DNA from 3 places in the Bradyrhizobium sp. CCGUVB1N3 genome. Region 3 is predicted to be linked to each of the others. Evidence: predicted binding sites of a transcription regulator. Region 3 holds the regulator's gene; each other region holds the start of a gene.
The links. Region 3 encodes LexA, which represses DNA repair genes until DNA is damaged. Its sites were predicted from a motif close to TGTTCNNNNTGTGTTCNG; they were not measured.

Region 1 (6,562 bases), 4.1 Mb from region 3:
CCGGCGCGATCGTGCGCCGCTCGGCCTTCATCGCGCGCAACGTCGTTTTGATGCCCTCCTTCGTCAATCTCGGCGCCTATGTCGATGAATCCACCATGATCGACACTTGGTCGACCGTCGGCTCCTGCGCGCAGATCGGCAAGCGCGTGCACATTTCCGGCGGCGTCGGCATCGGCGGCGTGCTCGAGCCGCTCCAGGCCGAGCCCGTGATCGTCGAGGACGACTGCTTCATCGGTGCGCGCAGCGAGGTCGCCGAGGGCGTCATCGTGCGCAAGGGCGCGGTACTGGCGATGGGCGTGTTTCTGGGCGCTTCGACCAAGATCGTCGACCGCGAGACCGGCGAAGTCTTCGTCGGCGAGGTGCCGGAATATTCGGTGGTGGTGCCCGGCGCGCTACCCGGCAAGCCAATGAAGAACGGCCAGATCGGCCCGAGCACCGCCTGCGCGGTGATCATGAAGCGCGTCGACGAGCGCACGCGGTCGAAGACCAGCATCAACGAGCTGCTGCGGGACTGATCGAACCAAATCTGGTCCAAAACCGACCAAACTCCGGGCCGCGAATGATTTCCGCCGCCCGGGGTTTTTTATCATGGATTGGACCTGGTACCTTTTCAGCTTCAAGGGCCGCATCAACCGCGCCAAGTTCTGGCTCGCCGGGTTGGTCATCGTCTGCTGGATGATTGTCCTGGCCGCGATCGTGGTGGCGTTCGGCGCCCGCAGGTTCGGCTTCTCGGTCGAGGACGTCTTCAAGATCGTCGATCCCAATACCTATCGCACGCTGTCGCGTGCCGATCTCCCGCTGATCCTGGCCAAGGTGATCGGCACGCCGCTGTTCGCATGGGTCTTTGCCGCGACCGCGATCAAGCGGCTGCATGACCGTGACAAGAGCGCCTGGTGGGTGTTGCCGTTCTTCGTCCTGCCCGGCCTGATCAACCAGTTCCTGGACCGGATCGACAACGATTACGTCAGCTTCACGCTCGGCCTGATCTCGCTCGTGCTGGCGTCGTGGGGCTGGATCGAACTGCTGTTCTTCCGCGGCTCGCGCAAGACCAACCGCTTTGGTGCCAATCCGCTCCACGTCTCGCCGGCCGCTGAATTGGGCTGGGATCAGAAGCGCGAGCTGGAAATGGCTGCGCAGAAGGCTGGCCCGCCGCCGCAATGGCGTGTAAAGCCGGGGGCATGACTGACGCTGTTTCCCTCACCCGCGACCTCGTTCGCTGCCCCTCCGTCACCCCGGCCGATGCCGGTGCCCTCGGTGTCCTCGAAGACCTCCTGAAGGCCGCCGGCTTCACGACGGATCGCGTCACCTTCGGCGAGCCCGGCACCGCCGACATTGACAATCTCTACGCCCGCATCGGCACCGAAGGGCCGCACATCACCTTCGCCGGCCATACCGACGTGGTGCCGCCCGGCGACGAATCGGCGTGGACGCTCGGAGCATTCTCCGGCGAGGTGAAGGACGGCTATCTCTATGGCCGCGGCGCGGTCGACATGAAGGGCGGCATCGCATGCAGCGTCGCTGCAGTGCTGGAGCATCTCGCAGCGAATGGCGGCAAGCCGCGCGCCGACGGGAAGGGCTCGATCTCCTTCCTGATCACCGGCGACGAGGAAGACGTCTCCATCAACGGCACGATCAAGCTGCTCAAATGGGCCGCCGAACGCGGCGAGACGTTCGACCATTGCGTGCTCGGCGAGCCCTCCAATGTCGAGACGCTCGGCGACACCATCAAGGTCGGCCGCCGCGGCTCGCAATCCGGCACGCTCCATGTCGAGGGACGGCAGGGCCACGTCGCTTACCCGCACCGCGCGTCCAATCCCGTGCCCGATATCTCGCGGCTGATCGTCGCGATCTCGGACGAGCCGCTCGATCATGGCAGCGCGCAGTTCCAGGCGTCCAACCTGGAATTCACCTCCGTCGACGTCGGCAACTCCGCCTACAACGTGATCCCCGGCCAGGCCCGCGCAAAGTTCAACATCCGCTACAACGACAATCACACACAGGCGAGCCTGCGCGAGCTGGTCGAGGCGCGGCTGGCAAAAGCCTGCGGCAACCGCATCCGCGCGCACATCGTCTGGGAGCCCTCGAACTCCAACGTGTTCGTCACCAAGCCCGGCCCGTTCACCGATCTCGCGGTCTCCGCGATCTCGGAGGTGACGGGACGCAAGCCCGAGCTGTCGACGTCAGGCGGCACCTCGGATGCGCGCTTCATTTCCAGCTATTGCCCGGTGATCGAGTTTGGCCTGGTCGGCCAGACCATGCACCAGATCGACGAACGCGTGCCGGTCGCGGACCTGGAGAAGCTGACGCGGGTCTATCGCGGGATTTTGACGCGGTATTTTGGGTAGGACTTCCGCTATCGCCACGTACTCCACCGTCATGCCCGGGCTTGTCCCGGGCATCCACGTTTTTAGCTGCGGCGAAGGAAGATCGTGGATGGCCGGGACAAGCCCGGCCATGACGACGGGGCGCGAAAGCGCTCAGCCAATCAATAATCCACCCGCACCAGATACAGCCCCTCAGGCGGGGCGACGATGCCGCAGGCGGCGCGGTTGCGGGCGGCTAGCGCTGCGGAGAGGTCATCGGCGCTCCAGCGGCCTTCGCCGACCCAGACCAGCGAGCCGACCATCGAGCGGACCTGGCTGTGCAGGAACGAGCGCGCCGAGGTGAGGATCGTCACCTCACGCCCGTCGCGCAGCACGTCGAGCTGGTCGAGCGTCTTCTCCGGCGATTTGGCCTGGCACTCGGTGTCGCGAAAGGTCGTGAAATCGTGCTTGCCGATCAGGCGCTGCGCGGCCGCATGCATGGCGTCGGTGTCGAGCCTGCGCGACACGCGCCAGGCGTGGCCGACGTCGAGCGCGAGATTGGCGCGGGTGTTGACGATGCGATAGCGGTAGTGGCGCTTGATGGCCGAAAAGCGCGCCTCGAACGTCTCCGGCACGATCGCGGCTTCGAGCACCGCGATCGGAGCGGGGCGCAGATGCGCATTCAGGCCATCGCGAAGGCGATCCGGCGCAAAGGGCTTTTCAATATCGACATGCGCGACCTGGCCGAGCGCGTGCACGCCGGCATCGGTGCGGCCAGCCCCATGCACGCGCACGTCAGTGCCGCACATCGCCTTCACGGCCGCCTCGAGCGCGCCCTGCACCGAGGGCAGCGTCGCCTGCACCTGCCAGCCGCAGAACGGCGCGCCGTCATATTCGATGGTGAGCTTGTAGCGGGGCATCCAAGTCCAATTTCGACGTCATCGCCCGCGAAGGCGGGCGATCCAGTATTCCAGAGGCGGCGCAACTAGACCGGAGAGGCCGCAGCGTACTGGATACCCCGCTTTCGCGGGGTATGACAGGGTCACATGAATTTGGCGCCCGCCTTCAACGGCACCCCGCGCAAGAAGTCCGCGGCCTGCATCCGCGCCTTGCCTTCGCGCTGCAGCTCGATGATGCGGATGGCGCCCTCGACGCAGGCGATGGTGAGCTGGTCGTCGAGCACGTCGCCGGGCGCGCCCGAGCCTTTTGCGAGCTCACAGCGCAGGATTTTCACGCGCGCGTTTTCGCTCGCGCCCGCAAGCTCGCTCCATGCTCCGGGAAACGGCGACAGGCCGTGAATATGCCGCAGTACCGCGCGCGCAGGCTTGCTCCAGTCGATGCGCGCCTCGGCCTTGTCGATCTTGGCGGCGTAGGTGACGCCGTCCTCGCTCTGTTTTTTGAGCTGGAGACCGCCACGTCCCAGCGCGGCCATCGCGCGCACCATCAGATCGGCACCGAGCCGGGCGAGGCGATCGTGCAGATCGGCGGCGGTCATGCTGTCCGAAATCGCAAGACGCTCGGCCATGGCGACGTCGCCGGTGTCCAGCCCCACGTCCATCTTCATCACCATGACGCCGCTCTCGGCATCGCCGGCCATGATCGCGCGGTTGATCGGCGCGGCACCGCGCCAGCGCGGCAGCAGCGAGGCATGCAGATTGTAGCAGCCGAGCTTTGGTGCATCGAGGATCGCCTGCGGCAGGATCATGCCGTAGGCGACGACGACGGCTGCGTCGGCATCGAACGCGCAGAATTCTTCGAGGGCTTCCTGCGTCTTCAGTGTTTTTGGCGTCAGCACGGGAATGCCGAGCTTTCGCGCGGCGTCTTCAACCGGCGTCGGCTGCAATTGCAGCCCGCGCCGCCCGCCCGGCTTCGGCGCACGGGTGTAGACGGCCACGATCTCGTGGCCATGCGCGACGAGCTCGAGCAGCGTCGGCACGGAGAAATCAGGCGTACCCATGAAGATGAGGCGGAGGGGCATCAACAGAACTCACTGCGTTCCCTCCCCCCTTGTGGGGGAGGGCTAGGGAGGGGGGTGCCACACGGCGCGCTCTCTCGGCTTGAGCGCGGACGATGCAGGCGCCTTGTTGCTGGCGCTCGCAAATGATGAGCACCTATTGCTGGGCCCCCCTCCCCTGCCCTCCCCCACAAGGGGGGAGGGAGCGCAGGGAGTATGGGGCAGCGCTAAAACTTACTCTCCCGCGCGCTTGGCGGCTTTCTCGAACTTCTTGAACACGCGGTCGCGCTTGAGTTTTGACAGATAGTCGACGAACAGCACGCCATTGAGATGGTCGATCTCGTGCTGGATGCAGGTGGCGTAGAGCCCTTCGGCATCCTCCTCGTGCAGCTTGCCGTCGAGATCGGTGAAGCGCACGCGCACCTTCGCAGGCCGCTCGACCTCCTCGTAATATTCGGGGATCGAGAGACAGCCTTCCTCGTAAACCGACAGCTCCTCGGACGAGGCCACGATCTCCGGATTGATGAAGACGCGCGGCTCTCGCGCGGTCTCGCCGTTCTCGTCACGCTTGGCGAGGTCCATGGTGATCAGACGCAGGGGTTGCGCGATCTGGATCGCCGCAAGCCCGATGCCGGGCGCGTCGTACATGGTCTCGAACATGTCGTCGGCAAGCTTGCGGATCTCCGCCGTGACCTTTTCGATCGGCTTGGAGACCAGGCGCAACTGCTTGTCGGGCAGGATGATGATTTCTCTGAGGGCCATGGCGGCGATTTAAGCCGCGCGCCCGGTGCGGTCAATCCGGCGGGGAACGGCGTTAACGGTCTGCTAACCATAATAATTAGGGCTTCGTTAACCATAAAAATTCACCGCTGGTTAACCATAAATGTTCCCTCTTCGTTCGTGTCGCTTCGCGAATCGGCTAGAAGGGTTGACATGAACGAGATCATTTTTACCGCTGGCGACTGGCCGGTGCGCACCGTCGATGCGCTGATCGGCTTCGGTGTGCTGGCCCTCATCCTGCTCCTGGTGATCGCCATCGTGATCGCCCGCGGCTCGCGGCGTGGCGCGGAACTCGCCATGGCCCAGACCATCCGGGCCGACGAGTTGGAGGAGCGCCTGAGCCAGATGCTGCGCGCCCAGAGCGAGGCGTCTGGCCGCGTCGACGCCATGGCGCAGACGCTCGCCGGCCGCCAGGCCGAGATGGCGCGCGCGGTCAACGAGCGGCTGGATTCGGTCACGCATCGCGTCGGCCAGTCCATGGAGCATACGACACGCAACACCATGGAGAGCCTGCGCGCGCTGCACGAGCGGCTCGGCATCATCGACAGCGCACACAAGAACCTCACCGACCTGACGACGCAGGTGACGACCTTGCGCGACGTGCTCGCCAACAAGCAGTCGCGCGGCGCCTTCGGCCAGGCGCGGATGGAAGCGATCGTCCAGGACGGGCTGCCGAAGGGCTCCTACGAGTTCCAGTTCACGCTCTCGACCGGCAAGCGGCCCGACTGCGTGGTGTTCCTGCCCGACCAGCGGCCGCTGTGCATCGACGCAAAATTTCCTCTGGAGGCGATGACCGCGCTGCACGACGCACGCACCGACGAGGAGCGACGCGTCGCCACGCAGCGGCTGCGCGGCGACGTGATGAAGCATGTCAGCGACATCGCCGAAAAATATCTCGTCACCGGCGAGACCCAGGAGATGGCGCTGATGTTCGTGCCGTCGGAGTCGGTCTACGCCGAAATCCACGACGGTTTCGACGACGTGATTCAGAAGGCCTATCGCGCCCGCGTAGTGCTGGTCTCGCCCTCGCTGCTGATGCTGGCGATCCAGGTGATGCAGCAGATCATGAAGGACGCGCGCATGCGCGACGCCGCCGATCAGATCCAGACCGAGGTGATCAAGCTCGGCGACGACCTCGGCCGCCTGCGCGACCGCGTGCTGAAATTGCAGAAGCACTTTGCCGACGCGAACGAGGACGTCCGCCAGATCCTGATCTCCGCCGACAAGATCGAGAAGCGCGCCGGAAGAATCGAGGAACTCGATTTCAGCAAGACCGACGCGCCGGAGGGACCGCGGCTCGTCGCCAACACGCCGGAGCTGTTTCCCCGCAAGCTCCAGGCGGGGGAGTGATCCTTAAGGTACAGTGTCATGCCCCGCGAAGGCGGAGCATCCAGTACTCCGCGGCGGTCGTGATTGAACCGAGACGCTGATGAGTACTGGATCGTCCGCCTTCGCGGACGATGACTCCGAGGGGGCGTTGAGAGCTTCCACCTCACCGACCGCGGCGAGAGTCTTTTCGGCCAGA
Region 2 (6,562 bases), 970 kb from region 3:
ATCCCGATCGCGGGAATGCCCAGAATGCCGGCCTGATGCACATAGGCGCGCGGATCCGAGCCGCCGTGCAGGAAGGAGAAGTTGGTGGTGATGCCGATCTCGGCATAGGCTGGCGTATTCATGCGAAGAGACCGTGCACATACCAGTTGGCGGGAACGGACCTGCCCTCCTCGTCCACGAGCTCGCTGTCGTAGAGACCATCGCGAAAGATCCAGAACCGCAGGCCTTCGGCATCCTCGACGCGAAAATAATCCCGCGTGAGCTGCTTGCCGTCCTGGCGCCACCATTCCATCGCGATGCGCTCGGGCCCTTCCACCCGCACCACCGCATGCAGCGCGCGTCGCCAGGTGAATTGATGCGGCGCTCCGTCCGGCACGGTCGCGAACGGCACCTTGATCGGCTCCGGTCTGTCGAACAGCCGCAACGGGCGCAGCGGTGGCTCGCTCTCAACGCGCGATGGCCATTCGGCCTGCGCGGCGGCGGCGAGATGATGCTGCGCGGGCGCGGCCAGCACGGCGCACTCCGGGATATGCGTATCCTGCGGCCGGTGCACGACGACGCGCTTGCCGCCGATCCGCGCGGCGATGCGGTCGATCAGCGCGGCGAGCTCGTCATTATCGTGGACGTGCGCATCGAGATCGCGCTGCTCCTGCACCACGATCTCGGTGCGGCTCGCCGAGAGACGGACCATGTCGAAGCCGAAGCCGGGATCGAGGGGATCGGCGAGCGCGTCGAGCCGCTCGCGGAACAGACGATCGATGACTGCACTTCGTGTCACCGGGCGCCCCGTCTCGACCATGATCGCGCGCACCACGCCGTCGGTGCGGAAGAAGGAAGCCTCCAGCCGCCGCGCGCCCTTGCCTTGCTTCTCCATCGAGACGATCAGCGTATCCGCGAGCCGCGACAGCGTCATCGCGATCATGGTGTCGGTCGCGATCGGCTCGGCGAAGCGCTTTTCCACGATGTAGTCAGGCAGCGGCTTGCGCGGGCTGATCGGCGCATCGCCTTGCCCCAGCGCATGCGCGAGCAGCGTCGAGAAGCGCGCACCGAAGCGCGCCGTGATCTCATGGGGGCTGCGCGAGGCGACATCGCCGATGGTTTTCAGGCCGGCGCGGCGCAGGCCCGTGGTGATGGCGTCGTCCGCGCCGAGCGCCGAGACCGGGAAGCGGTTGATCGCTTCCGCCTCCGCGCCATCGGCAACGATGGTGCTAGGTGCCTGCCGCGTCAGCGTGCGCGCGCAGATCGAGGTCGAGGCGATCGCCGCGCTGATCGCAAACCCCTGCCGCGCCAGCGCACGAACGAGCGCCTGCAACAGGTTGGCTTCGCCGCCGAACAGATGCGCGCAGCCGGTGACGTCGAGAAAGAGGCCATGCGGGGGATCGAGCGCCACCAGCGGCGTGAAGCGGTCGCACCAGTCGGCGATATCCTCGAGCGTCTTGGCATCCGCCGCGACATCGGCGTCGAACACCTTTAATTCCGGACAGATCGCGCGGGCATTCGCCAGCGGCTGGCCGATATGCAGGCCGAGGCGGCCGGCCGCGTCATCGAGCGCGTAGATCGAGAGCGCGTTGTTTTCCTTGGCAACGACGATGCTCGGCTGATCATTTCGTTTTAACGCGTTTTCTTCACGCGAACCGATGTCCACTTCGCTTGAAAATGCTTTATCCGGCCTTTCGCTGATGAGCGAAAGCACCCGCTTGATGCGATCGATGGGCAGGCGCGGCAGCCACAGGCTGAGGATACGACGACGGTTCGCTGAACTGGCACTCATCACACTTCCATTCCATGATCCACCGGCCGACCGGGCCATGACGATTGCGAACGAGTTCGGCATCGAAGCAAGGCGCGCCCCAGGCGCTCCACGCAGATCCCGGCGGCGAATGCGCCGCCCGCAACATCCATCTGGTTTCCGCGGTTGACGGCAGAGGGTTTGCTGCCATCCGCAGCAGCAGCCCGGTTACGCCGGAAGCTTGGGCTGCAAGCGTCAACTTGCGGCTCGCCACGAGATCGAATTGTCTGGTCTCGCCCCAGAGCTCGAGCACGACGGCACCCAGCGCATCGCAGGCAAGCGCATCGGCTGACGTCCGCAGCGCGCTCTCGACATCGACAGCGCGCACCATCACCACGCGACGCGGATCAAGGCCGAGCTCGGCAAGCCCGCTCATCGACAGCGCGCCTGTCTCGATTTCCGAAAAGTCCTGGCGCACCCACAACAGCGGCCGGCGCGCAGTCACGCGGCCGGCGAGTCCCGTGACAAACCCCGTCGCGGCCGTGCCCTGACGTCCCTCGCAAAACACTTCGTGGATCGCGGCGCGTGCCAGCCCACCCTGCAAAGCCTGATCGGCTTCCGGGTGGCCGAGCGCCACGCGATCGCGATGATGCGCGGCCTCCGACGTCTCGATGCGCTCGATCTGGCCGCGCAAAGCCGCAAGCGCGCTTGTGCGTGCGCTCATTGCTCGCCGCTCCTTGCCTGATGGGTCGCCAGGATCGTCAGAAAGACAAACGATCGGCTGGCTCATTTGTTCATGATATGTTCTAATATAAAGCTAACAGCGCCGCCGGAGTCAATCGAATTGGCGCGCCCGCAGATTCGTGAGTGGAATCAAGAGGATTCAAGTGCCATGTACCTCATCACCCTCGATAGCGAGACGGATTTCGACGGCTGGCGCAAAGCCGCACGCGCGCTGGCACTGCATCACATCGCCCCCGTGGACGTGACGTGGGGCGTGCAAGGCCAAACCAAGGATCAGATGCCGTCCGGCCTGTCCGAGGCACAGAACCTTCCGCCGATCGAAATCGAAAACACCTTCAACGTGCCGTCCAATTTCATCGAGCTTGCGCGCGTCGCGATCCTCTATCGCGATGCCCAGCGCTTTGCGCTGCTCTATCGCCTGCTGTGGCGGTTGAAAGCCGATCACGATCTATCGGCAGCGATGAGCGATCCCGATGTCGCGCTGGCCACCGCGATGGCAAACAGCGTGCATCGCGACGTGCAGCGGATGCGCGATGTCGTCCGTTTCCGCGAGATCGGACGCGAGCAGAAGGCGCATTATGCCGCCTGGTTCGTGCCGGAGCATCACATCGTCGAATTCGCCGCATCTTTCTTCGCGCGCCGTTATGCCGACATGCCCTGGTCGATCCTCACGCCCGACATCTGCGCCCATTGGGACGGGCACGTGATCTCGTTCACGCCGGGGATCAGCCAGACGGAGATGCCTGCACCCAACCGATTGGAGGAGACCTGGCGCCGCCACTTCCACCCGGACCGGCCGATCGCACCGGAAGCATCCAACAAGCGCGTGAGGAACCTCCCGGAAGCCTCGATACTTGAACCTCTGCTCGCCGATGCCGAGCGCTGGACCGGCGGACGGACCACCCCGCGTCCGGAGGCAGCCATGCCACGCAAACCCGCCGCTGATGATCTCGAAACGCTGCGCGAGGAAGCTGCTCATTGTCGCGCCTGCCCTCTCTACAAGGATGCGACCCAGACAGTGTTCGGTGAAGGCCCGAAGTCCGCCACCATCATGCTGGTCGGCGAGCAGCCCGGCGACAAGGAAGACATCGCCGGTCATCCCTTCGTGGGACCAGCCGGGCAGATGCTCGACCGCGCGCTGGAAGAGGCCGGCGTCGACCGCAGGAAGGTCTACGTCACCAATGCGGTGAAACACTTCAAATTCGTGCCGCGCGGAAAAATCCGTCTGCACCAGAAGCCGAGCACGCCGGAGATCCGCGCCTGCCGGCAATGGTATCAACGAGAACTGGCGGTCCTCCAGCCCAGCCTCGTCGTCGCGATGGGCGCGACCGCCGCGCAAAGCGTGTTCGGCAAGATTACGCCGATTGGCAAGAACCGCGGCCGGCTGATCGATCTTGCCGACGGCCGCAAGGCGCTGGTGACGGTGCACCCGTCCTATCTGCTGCGGCTGCCGGATCCCAAGGCCAGGGAGCTGGAGTACCAGCGTTTTGTCGACGACCTGAAGATCGCAGCTGGATTCCGGGAAAAATCGGCACGGGCAGCGTGATGTAACTCACGCTGCGCCGCGGCAGATACCCGTGGAGAAGCGCCGTCATTTCAACTGCCTGTCACATGCCGCGCGCAAAATCGGGGCACAGGGACAGGAGAGTTTTCAATGAGTGACCTTGCTTTACCCGGCTCCATCGAGCCGGCCTTGCGGAGGGGCCCCGACCTCGACCGCGGTTTTCATCCGCTGACCGGCATTATCTACATGGGGATCATCGCCGCGGCGCTGCTCTTCGTCGCCTACAGCATCTGGGTCGACATCGATGCGACCGGCACGCAGGTCAAGAGCATTGCGCCCTTCCTCATGCTCTTCGTCGCGCTGCTGATCGCGCTCGGCTTCGAGTTCGTGAACGGCTTCCACGACACCGCCAATGCGGTCGCAACCGTCATCTACACCCGCTCGCTGCCCGCCCACATTGCCGTGGTGTGGTCCGGCATGTTCAACCTGTTCGGCGTGCTGCTCTCCTCGGGCGCGGTCGCGTTCGGCATCGTCTCGCTGCTCCCGGTGGAATTGATCCTCCAGGTCGGCTCCAGCGCCGGCTTCGCCATGGTGTTCGCGCTGTTGATCGCGGCGATCATCTGGAACGTCGGCACCTGGTATTTCGGCCTGCCGGCGTCGAGCTCGCACACGCTGATCGGTTCGATCATGGGCGTCGGCATCATGAACGCGGTCCTGCATGGCCGCAGCGGCACCTCGGGCGTCGACTGGGCCCAGGCCACCAATATCGGCAAGGCATTGCTGCTGTCGCCACTGTTCGGCTTCGCGCTCGCCGCCGGCCTGCTCCTGATCCTGCGCACCGTGCTGCTGCGCGCCACGCCCGCTTTGTTCGGCGAGCCGAAGGGCGACCAGCCGCCGCCGTGGTGGATCCGCGGCATCCTGATCCTCACTTGCACGCTGGTGAGCTTCTTCCATGGCTCCAATGACGGCCAGAAGGGCATGGGCCTGATCATGCTGATCCTGATCGGCACTGTGCCGACGGCCTACGCGCTCAACCGCGCGCTGCCGGCGAGCCAGATCGAGGCGTTCAGCGCGAACTCGGAGGCCGCGAGCAAGGTGATCGAGGCCAAGGCCGCCGGCTACAACGTGATCGGCAACCCGCGCCCCGCGGTGACCAACTACGTCGCTCAACACGAGGTCAATGGCGGCACGTTCCCGTCGCTCGCCGTGCTGGTGCGCGACATCGCAAAGCAGGTCACCACCTACGGCTCGCTGGCGAAGGTGCCGGCCGAAGTCGTCGGCAACACCCGCAACGACATGTACCTCGTCTCGGAAGCGATCCGCTTCCTGATGAAGGACAAGGAGGCCGAGCTCAGCGCCAACGACGTCGCCGTGCTCACCGCCTACAAGGGCTCGCTCGACAGCGCCACGAAGTTCATCCCCGGCTGGGTGAAGATCGTGGTCGCCATCGCACTCGGGCTGGGCACCATGGTCGGCTGGAAGCGCATCGTCGTCACGGTCGGTGAGAAGATCGGCAAGACGCACCTGACCTACGCGCAAGGTGCATGTGCCGAGATCACGGCGGCCGCCACCATCGCCGCTGCCGACATCTACGGCCTGCCGGTATCGACCACGCATGTGCTGTCGTCCGGCATCGCCGGCACCATGGCGGCGAACGGCTCCGGTCTGCAATGGGCGACGATCCGCAACATCGCGATGGCCTGGGTGCTCACCCTGCCCGCCGCGATGATCATCTCCGGCGTGCTCTACTACGTGTTCTCACGCGTGTTCTGAGCGAGGGACGCTCCACGACAAAGGGCCCGCGCATCGCGCGGGCCCTTTTCCATTTCGTCAGGCTTGTGTGCTTACGACGCGGCCAAAGAGCTCTCCACCAGCTTGATCCAGTAGGACGTGCCGTAGACGATCGCCTCGTCGTTGAAATTATACGCGGGGTGATGCAGACCGGCGCTGTCGCCGTTGCCGCAGAAGATGAAGGCGCCGGGGCGCGCTTCCAGCATATAGGCAAAGTCCTCGCCGCTCATCTGCGGCGGCATCTCGTGCACATTGGCATCGCCCGCGATCTGCTTCGCCACGCGCCGAGCCACCGCGGTCTGGGCGGCATGATTGCTGGTGAGGGGATAGCTGTTCTTGTAGTGCAGATCGATCTTGGCCCCGGTGATCTGCGCGACACCCGCCACCACATCGTGCACGCGCTTTTTGACGAGCTTGCGCACCTCCGGCGTCAGCGTGCGGATGGTGCCTCTCAATTCCGCTGTCTGCGGAATGACGTTGCGGGTGTTGCCGGCATGGAATTCGCAGATCGAGATCACCGCCGACTCCAGGGGATCGATGCTGCGGGCGACGATCGATTGCAGCGCTGTGATCACCTGCGCACCGACCACGACGGAATCGATGCATTTGTGCGGCCGCGCGGCATGGCCGCCGAGTCCTTCGATCTTGATGTCGACCGCATCGGTCGCCGCCATGACCGGCCCTGACCTGATCGCAAACGATCCGATTGGAATGCCCGGACCGTTGTGCATGCCGTAGACCTGCTCGATCCCGAAGCGCTCCATCAGCCCGTCCTTGACCATGGCCGCGCCACC
Region 3 (6,562 bases):
CAAGCTTTGCGCTCCTCGACTTCGGCGGCTCATCGCCGCGCAGCTTCTCGAGCGCCTTCTCGACCGACAGCTTTGAAGTCTCTGCCATCAGCGTTCTCCCGGACGTCTCCTGACGCGCCTGCGTGCGGTGGCGCGCAGCAACTCTGAGCCGGAAGCAGGACGGCGCGATATTGTCCCAATGGGCATCCCGGCGGCCTTCTCCGCGAGAGATAATTCATCTCCACCTTCGCAATCCCCCTTTTGCCACGACGCCTGCTCTCGGCTAGAACGCAACGCAACTCTCTCGTTCGATTTGCCCAGCAGGAGTTCAGCCCGTGGCCCTGATGCCGGTTTCCGACGCGCTCGCTGCGGTGCTCGCGGGCGTCGAGCCCGTGGCGGACGAGATGGTCGCGCTGGATGCAGCCTACCATCGCGTGCTGGCCCGCGATGTCGCGGCGCGGCGGACGCAGCCGCCACAGGCAATGTCGGCCATGGATGGCTATGCGGTGCGTGCGGCCGATGCGGCGAAGGTGGGCGCAGAGCTCACCGTGATCGGCGAGGTCGCGGCCGGGCGGCCGTTTGCGGGAACGGTCGGCGCGGGAGAGGCAGTGCGGATCTTCACGGGCGGCGTGGTGCCCGATGGCGCGGATGCGGTGGTGATCCAGGAGGACACGGTCGCTGACGGCAAGCACGTCGCGATCAAGGAGGCCGCGATTGCCGGACGGCACATCCGCCCCGCCGGCGTCGATTTCCGCGAGGGCGACGTGCTCCTGAGGAAGGGAAGCAGGCTCACCGAACGCGACTTGTCGCTTGCCGCCGGCATGAACCATCCGGAGCTTGCCGTCCGCCGCCGGCCCAGGGTCGCGATTCTCGCGACGGGCGATGAGCTCGTCATGCCCGGCTCCACGCCCGGCATGGGCCAGATCGTCTTTTCCAACGGCTACGCCCTGCATGCGCTGGCGCGGGCCGAGGGCGCCGAAACGGTCGATCTCGGCATTGCCGCCGATACCGTTGCGGCGACCACCGCCGGCATCCGCCGGGCCCGCGAAAGCGGTGCCGACATCCTGATCACGACCGGCGGAGCCTCGGTCGGCGACCACGATCTGGTCCGGCCGGCGCTCCAGGCCGAAGGCTTCGAAATGGCGTTCTGGAAGATCGCGATGCGGCCCGGCAAGCCGATGATGCACGGCCGTCTCGGCGCGATGCGGGTGATCGGCCTGCCCGGCAATCCGGTCTCGTCCTATGTCTGCGGCTTCCTGTTCATGGTGCCGTTGATTCGCGCGCTTGCTGGCCGCTCGCGCGTTCATCACCGTCGCGAGCGCGCCGTGCTCGGGCGCGACGTCGGGCCCAACGACGTCCGCGAGGACTATCTGCGCGCCCGGCTCGAGGAGCGCGAGGACGGCACGCTCGTCGCCGTTCCCGTCAACCACCAGGACTCCTCGCTGCTTGCGAATCTTGCTGCCGCACAGGCACTTCTCGTGCGCGCGCCGTTTGCGCCGAAGGCGGACGCAGGCACGCCTTGCGAGGTGTTGCGGCTACCCTTGTAAGTGCGATCTGATTCGCGCGTGGCGCGAACTTCGCCGCGTTCACCAAAAATTAAGTGGTTGCGGAACACATATCGAACATATAGTGTCCGTTCATGATTTGTTTCGAGCATCTAGCGGCTTCTGCTGAATCTGACGTCTCGGAATCGAACGACATCAACCGGGGGATTTGGTCGAGATGTTAACGCGCAAACAATACGAGCTTCTGCGGTTCATCAGTGAGCGCCTCAAGGAAAGCGGCGTGCCGCCCTCCTTCGACGAGATGAAGGACGCGCTCGATCTGCGCTCGAAGTCGGGCATCCACCGCCTGATCACCGCGCTGGAAGAGCGCGGCTTCATCCGCCGCCTGCCCAACCGCGCGCGCGCCATCGAGGTCATCAAGCTGCCCGAGCTTCAGGCCGCAGGCGCAGGCCGCCGCGGCTTCACGCCCAGCGTCATCGAAGGCAATCTCGGCAAGGTGCGGGGCGCAAGCGCTCCGGTTGATGACGGCGAGCGTCCGGTCGCCGTGCCCGTGATGGGACGGATCGCGGCCGGCACGCCAATCGAGGCATTGCAGACCCGCAGCCACACCATCAGCGTGCCTCCGGACATGCTCGGCTCCGGCGAGCACTACGCGCTCGAGGTGCGCGGCGATTCGATGGTCGACGCCGGCATCCTGGATGGCGACATGGCGCTGATCCAGCGCAACGAGACCGCTGATACCGGCGATATCGTGGTGGCGCTGATCGACGACGAGGAAGCGACGCTCAAGCGCTTCCGCCGGCGCGGTGCGTCGATCGCGCTGGAGCCCGCCAACACCGCCTATGAGGTGCGCATCCTGCCGCCGAACCGGGTGAAGATTCAGGGCAAGCTGATCGGGCTGTACCGGAAGTACTGATGGCCCGGCAGATCGCCGGCTATCGCGCAGCAACACGGGCGGACGGATTGTCCGCTCCGGCGGGATAGTGTTTTCACTTCGGGTGCGATTATCCCCACACCTGCGCGGAGCTAGATCCTCAAGCATCGCAGGCGCGAGAGCGCTGTGCACGATGCAGAGGAAAAACCCATGCGACAGATGATTTTGAGCGTGATCACGGCGGCCTTGATCGCGGGATCGGCATCCGCAAGCGACGCAGCGCAACACCACCATCCCGTTCGCAAGACGGAGCAGGTAGCGACCAGTGCGCCATTCCGCAATGCCAACAATGCGATCGCACCTGCGGCGCAGGCGAGCTGGCCCTATTCGGGGTACTCGGCTCCCGCCGGCCGCTGATGAAAGCTCGCGTGAGTGAATGGTGTGAACCAAGATAGAGTCACGGCGGGAGGCTTTGTTCCTCGTTAGCCGGGAAAGATAAAGTGATCGGGCAACGCGCAGACGAGCCGCAGATTTGCCCACAAACGCGATACACTCGGAGGCTTCCACTCTGATAGAGGCCTGCGCCTCCGGGGGGCGCGGACCTGCTATCTCGCATGAGGAGCACTCCGATGTGTGACTACAGCCTGCATGCCGTTGCGACCCGCCCCGCTCAAGTCGGCGAGACGATCGTCACGACAACCTTCCGCGGCACCTCGACGCGTGGATTTGCGTCGGAGCGTGATCTCTCGGTTGCCGTCTGCCTTCTGCCCGGCACCGAGCTCGCCTTCGCCGACAACGTCCGCTACGACAATCGCTGGATCTGGACGCGCACCGTCAACTCGCGCGTCGGCAAGTTCGGCAAGGTCGATCCGCACATTCCCGATCGTCATCATGATGCGATCGAATTCCCCGACGGCAACTACGTGCTGGTGACGCAGCTCGTCGAAGGCCAGCGTGCCACGGTTCTGCAACTGCCGGTAACGCAGCCGCTCGGCGAGAAGATAGAGCAGCCCGCCGTCGAGCAGCACACGACCCAAACGCCCACGACACGCCTGCCGATCGGCTGACGCGTCTTCTAGTCCTCGGCCTGCAGGTCGGCCTCCGACGGCGTAGCGTCTTTGCTGCGTGGAGTAGCCGGCCGCGGTGCGAGGCTGAGCTCGAAATCGCTATCGCCGGCCCCAGCCGGCGACCAGGGGCGGTTTGCGCCTCTTGCTTTCACCGTTTGCAGCGTGAAACCGTCGCCACTGCGCGACAGCACGAGCGCGCCTTGCGTCTTCAGACGCTCGCGATCCACGACCATCGCCGCGCAATCGGTTGCTGCCGGCTTCGCCGTCACCACCAACGCGGCACGGCTGCAATCATCGGCCAGCGCATCGACGCGCAGCGACAGCGCGACAAGACGACCATCGGCGAGCGGCGTCACGCAACCGCCCTCGTCGCATGAGACGCCGTCGGCGAGCGAGGTATCGGTCGCGCTGCGCGAATCGGCATCGGCTGCAAGCCACTCCTTGAGAAGAAAATTGTCCTTGCCGGTTCGGATCAGGTGCAGTTGGCCATCCTTGCCTCGCACCGCGACGCTGCGGCCGTCGCCTGCGATCAGGATGTCGGGCTGGCGCACGTGCAGCGCCCAGCCAATCGCGAGCGCCAGCACGACGGCGCCCGCCCAGCGCAGCGGCGTGCGCAACAAGCCCATCAGAACGAGGCCGACGCTGGCGGCAATCAGCGGACCGGTCCCGAAGGCGGTGATGCGGCCGACGGCGCCCGGTAACGCCGCGACCCAGCGTGTCACAACGACCATCCAGTCGATGCCGATCCCCATCAGCCACCAGAACACGCCATCGAGCCCGAACGGCGCTGCGATCAGCCCCAAAAGTCCGGCGGGCATCACCAGCGCCGAGACCACCGGCATCGCCGCGAGATTGGCGAGTACGCCGTAGGGCGTGACGCGGTGGAAATGGAAGGCGGCATAGGGCGTGGTCGCGAGCCCCGCGATCAGCGAGGCCATCAGCAGCATGACGAGCTCGCGGCCACCCCAGAGCGCGATGCGCGCGGTGGCGGAATCGTCGGGCGACGCGAACAGGTTCGGCATGCCGATCTGCACCAGCGCGACAAGACCAAGCGTTGCCGCGAACGACATCTGGAAACTGGGGTGAACCAGGGCCTCCGGCGCGACCGCGAGCACGATCATCGCGGCAACCGCCAGCGTGCGGAAGGTGATGGCGCGTCGATCGACCATCACCGCGATCAGCACCACCGCTGTCATGAAAAACGAGCGCTGTGTCGCGACCTCCGCGCCGGACAGCAGCAGGTAGAACGCGGCGGCCACAAGTGCTGCCGCAGCCGACCATTTCTTGATCGGATAGCCCGCCGCAAATCCCGGGACCAGCGCCAGCAGCGCGCGCACCGCAAAGAACACGACGCCGGCGACGACCGCCATGTGGTAGCCGGAGATCGACAGCACGTGCCCGAGGCCGGAGATGAACATCGCGTCGTTGACGGGCTCGGTGATTGCGTCGCGCCGCCCGGTGAGGAGCGCGGTGGCAATCGCACGATTGTCGCCGTCGAGCGTGGCGCGGATGCGCGCGTCGATCGCATCGCGCAGGCCCTGCATGATCGCGGCATAGCGCAGCCGCAAGCCTCCGGTCTCCGGTGGCGCGGCGACCGTGATCGCCCCCATTGCAAAGCCTGACGCGCCGATGCCCTGAAAGAACATGTCGCGGGAGAAATCGTAGCTGCCGGGCCGCAGCGGCGCGAGCGGCGGCATCAGCCGCGCCTTGAGTTGCACGAAGCTGCCGACCTCCGGCGCTGTGCCCTTGCGCACCGACAGCCGCACACGCTCGAGCTGGATGTCGCCGCGCTGCGCCTCCATCGCCGTCACGCGCAACACGAAGCGGTCGGTGCGCTCGCGGATATCGCGCGTCTCGACGAAGCCGGATAGCGCCACCGAATAGAGCGGCTTTGCCAGAACGGTGTGAGCAATGCGCGCAGTTTTCCAGGTCGCCGTGGCAAAGCCTGCGGCGATTGCGGCGATCATCATGGCGGGTGCGAACAACCGGCTCCGCCGCAACAGCACGGCGCCTGCCATGAGCACCAGTGCCGTGATCGCGGCGACCGAGAGCACGGGTTCGTGGTCGGCGGCAAAATAGAGAGCAATCCCGGTACCGAAGGCCACGGGCACCCACGGCAGCAGCCGCCCCGCGCCGGCTTCCGCCTTGGCCCATCCGCGCAATGTCTCGGCCAGCGACGACCACGCGCCAAAGCCTGCCGGCACAAGGCCGCCAGCCGACGCGGCACGGCCCGTTGGCCATGTCCCGGCAATCCCTTGCGAGCGGTGTGGCCGGGAAGGCTCCGCCATTCCTGCACCTTACGATACGCGACGGGTGCGGAGGCTACCGGAAGGCGCGGGGATGCGAATAGCCGAACGAAAAGGGAACCGGTCGAGGGGCCGCTACTTTTCCTCTTCCATCGTCACGGCCACCGCTGCCTTGGCGGAAAGCCGGACCTTGTTGCCCTCGACATCGGCTACGAGGCCCTTGTCGATGAAGTGATGATGGCCCTTGTGACTGCCCTCGCCGCTGTCCTTTTTAGTCAGCTTGATGCGGTTGCCTTCGACACGGTCGACGGTGCCGATATGAACGCCGTCGGCGCCGATCACTTCCATATGCTCTGCGATGGTCTGCATCGTGCGGGATCCTCTTCTGCAGCCCTCACAACGCCTGAGAGACCTTTCCGTTCGCCGCTCACCGTAGGTCGCGGAGAATCTGAGCCCTTGCGACCTCCTCGCAAAACGCCTCGTGTCAGGTCGATTGCGCCGAAAGTCTCATAAGTTGCCGACCCCTGGTGGGACTACACTACGGTTCCCCGCCTCCCCGACAGACGGGCAAGGCAGTGGTGGCTCGCGGTTCTTAGGCCGCTGGAGCTCATCTCAGGTGACGCAAAGCGCGCCTGGGATCAGACGTTGCCGACGCAACTCCTTGAACTGGCGCCTGCGACGCCGCGCATCACGCTCTTCCGCGAGAACACGACCGCTGAAACGAGCGAGGAGACGTTTTGAAACCATAGGAGTTGCACATGCAGGTACCGAGCGATTTTCGCCGCGTGATCATCGCTGCATCGGTGGGAAACGTAATCGAATGGTATGACTTCTATATCTTTGGCAGCCTGGCCGCAGTTCTCTCGGTCAAGTTCTTCGAGCAATCCCATC

Region 1: NLM33_RS27260 (DNA recombination protein RmuC) is a predicted target of LexA. The motif match lies at 5,142-5,159, and genes of this name have one in related genera.
Region 2: NLM33_RS12385 (ImuA family protein) is a predicted target of LexA. The motif match lies at 2,521-2,538, and genes of this name have one in related genera.

Annotation. Positions count from the first base shown of each region.
Region 1 is NZ_JANADR010000001.1:5,707,870-5,714,431, forward strand. Features, by position in the region: gene dapD (2,3,4,5-tetrahydropyridine-2,6-dicarboxylate N-succinyltransferase) at 1-515, shown strand, start outside; gene NLM33_RS27235 (DUF805 domain-containing protein) at 589-1,182, shown strand; gene dapE (succinyl-diaminopimelate desuccinylase) at 1,179-2,345, shown strand; gene truA (tRNA pseudouridine(38-40) synthase TruA) at 2,486-3,223, opposite strand; gene fmt (methionyl-tRNA formyltransferase) at 3,346-4,281, opposite strand; gene def (peptide deformylase) at 4,492-5,019, opposite strand; gene NLM33_RS27260 (DNA recombination protein RmuC) at 5,191-6,387, shown strand.
Region 2 is NZ_JANADR010000001.1:2,606,294-2,612,855, forward strand. Features, by position in the region: gene NLM33_RS12375 (error-prone DNA polymerase) at 1-122, opposite strand, end outside; gene NLM33_RS12380 (DNA polymerase Y family protein) at 119-1,771, opposite strand; gene NLM33_RS12385 (ImuA family protein) at 1,662-2,453, opposite strand; gene NLM33_RS12390 (UdgX family uracil-DNA binding protein) at 2,622-4,019, shown strand; gene NLM33_RS12395 (inorganic phosphate transporter) at 4,128-5,750, shown strand; gene NLM33_RS12400 (M20 aminoacylase family protein) at 5,822-6,562, opposite strand, start outside.
Region 3 is NZ_JANADR010000001.1:1,637,274-1,643,835, forward strand. Features, by position in the region: gene NLM33_RS07745 (hypothetical protein) at 1-88, opposite strand, end outside; gene glp (gephyrin-like molybdotransferase Glp) at 315-1,526, shown strand; gene lexA (transcriptional repressor LexA) at 1,702-2,400, shown strand; gene NLM33_RS07760 (hypothetical protein) at 2,569-2,775, shown strand; gene NLM33_RS07765 (hypothetical protein) at 2,988-3,425, shown strand; gene NLM33_RS07770 (ComEC/Rec2 family competence protein) at 3,434-5,713, opposite strand; gene NLM33_RS07775 (DUF2171 domain-containing protein) at 5,807-6,040, opposite strand; gene NLM33_RS07780 (MFS transporter) at 6,424-6,562, shown strand, end outside.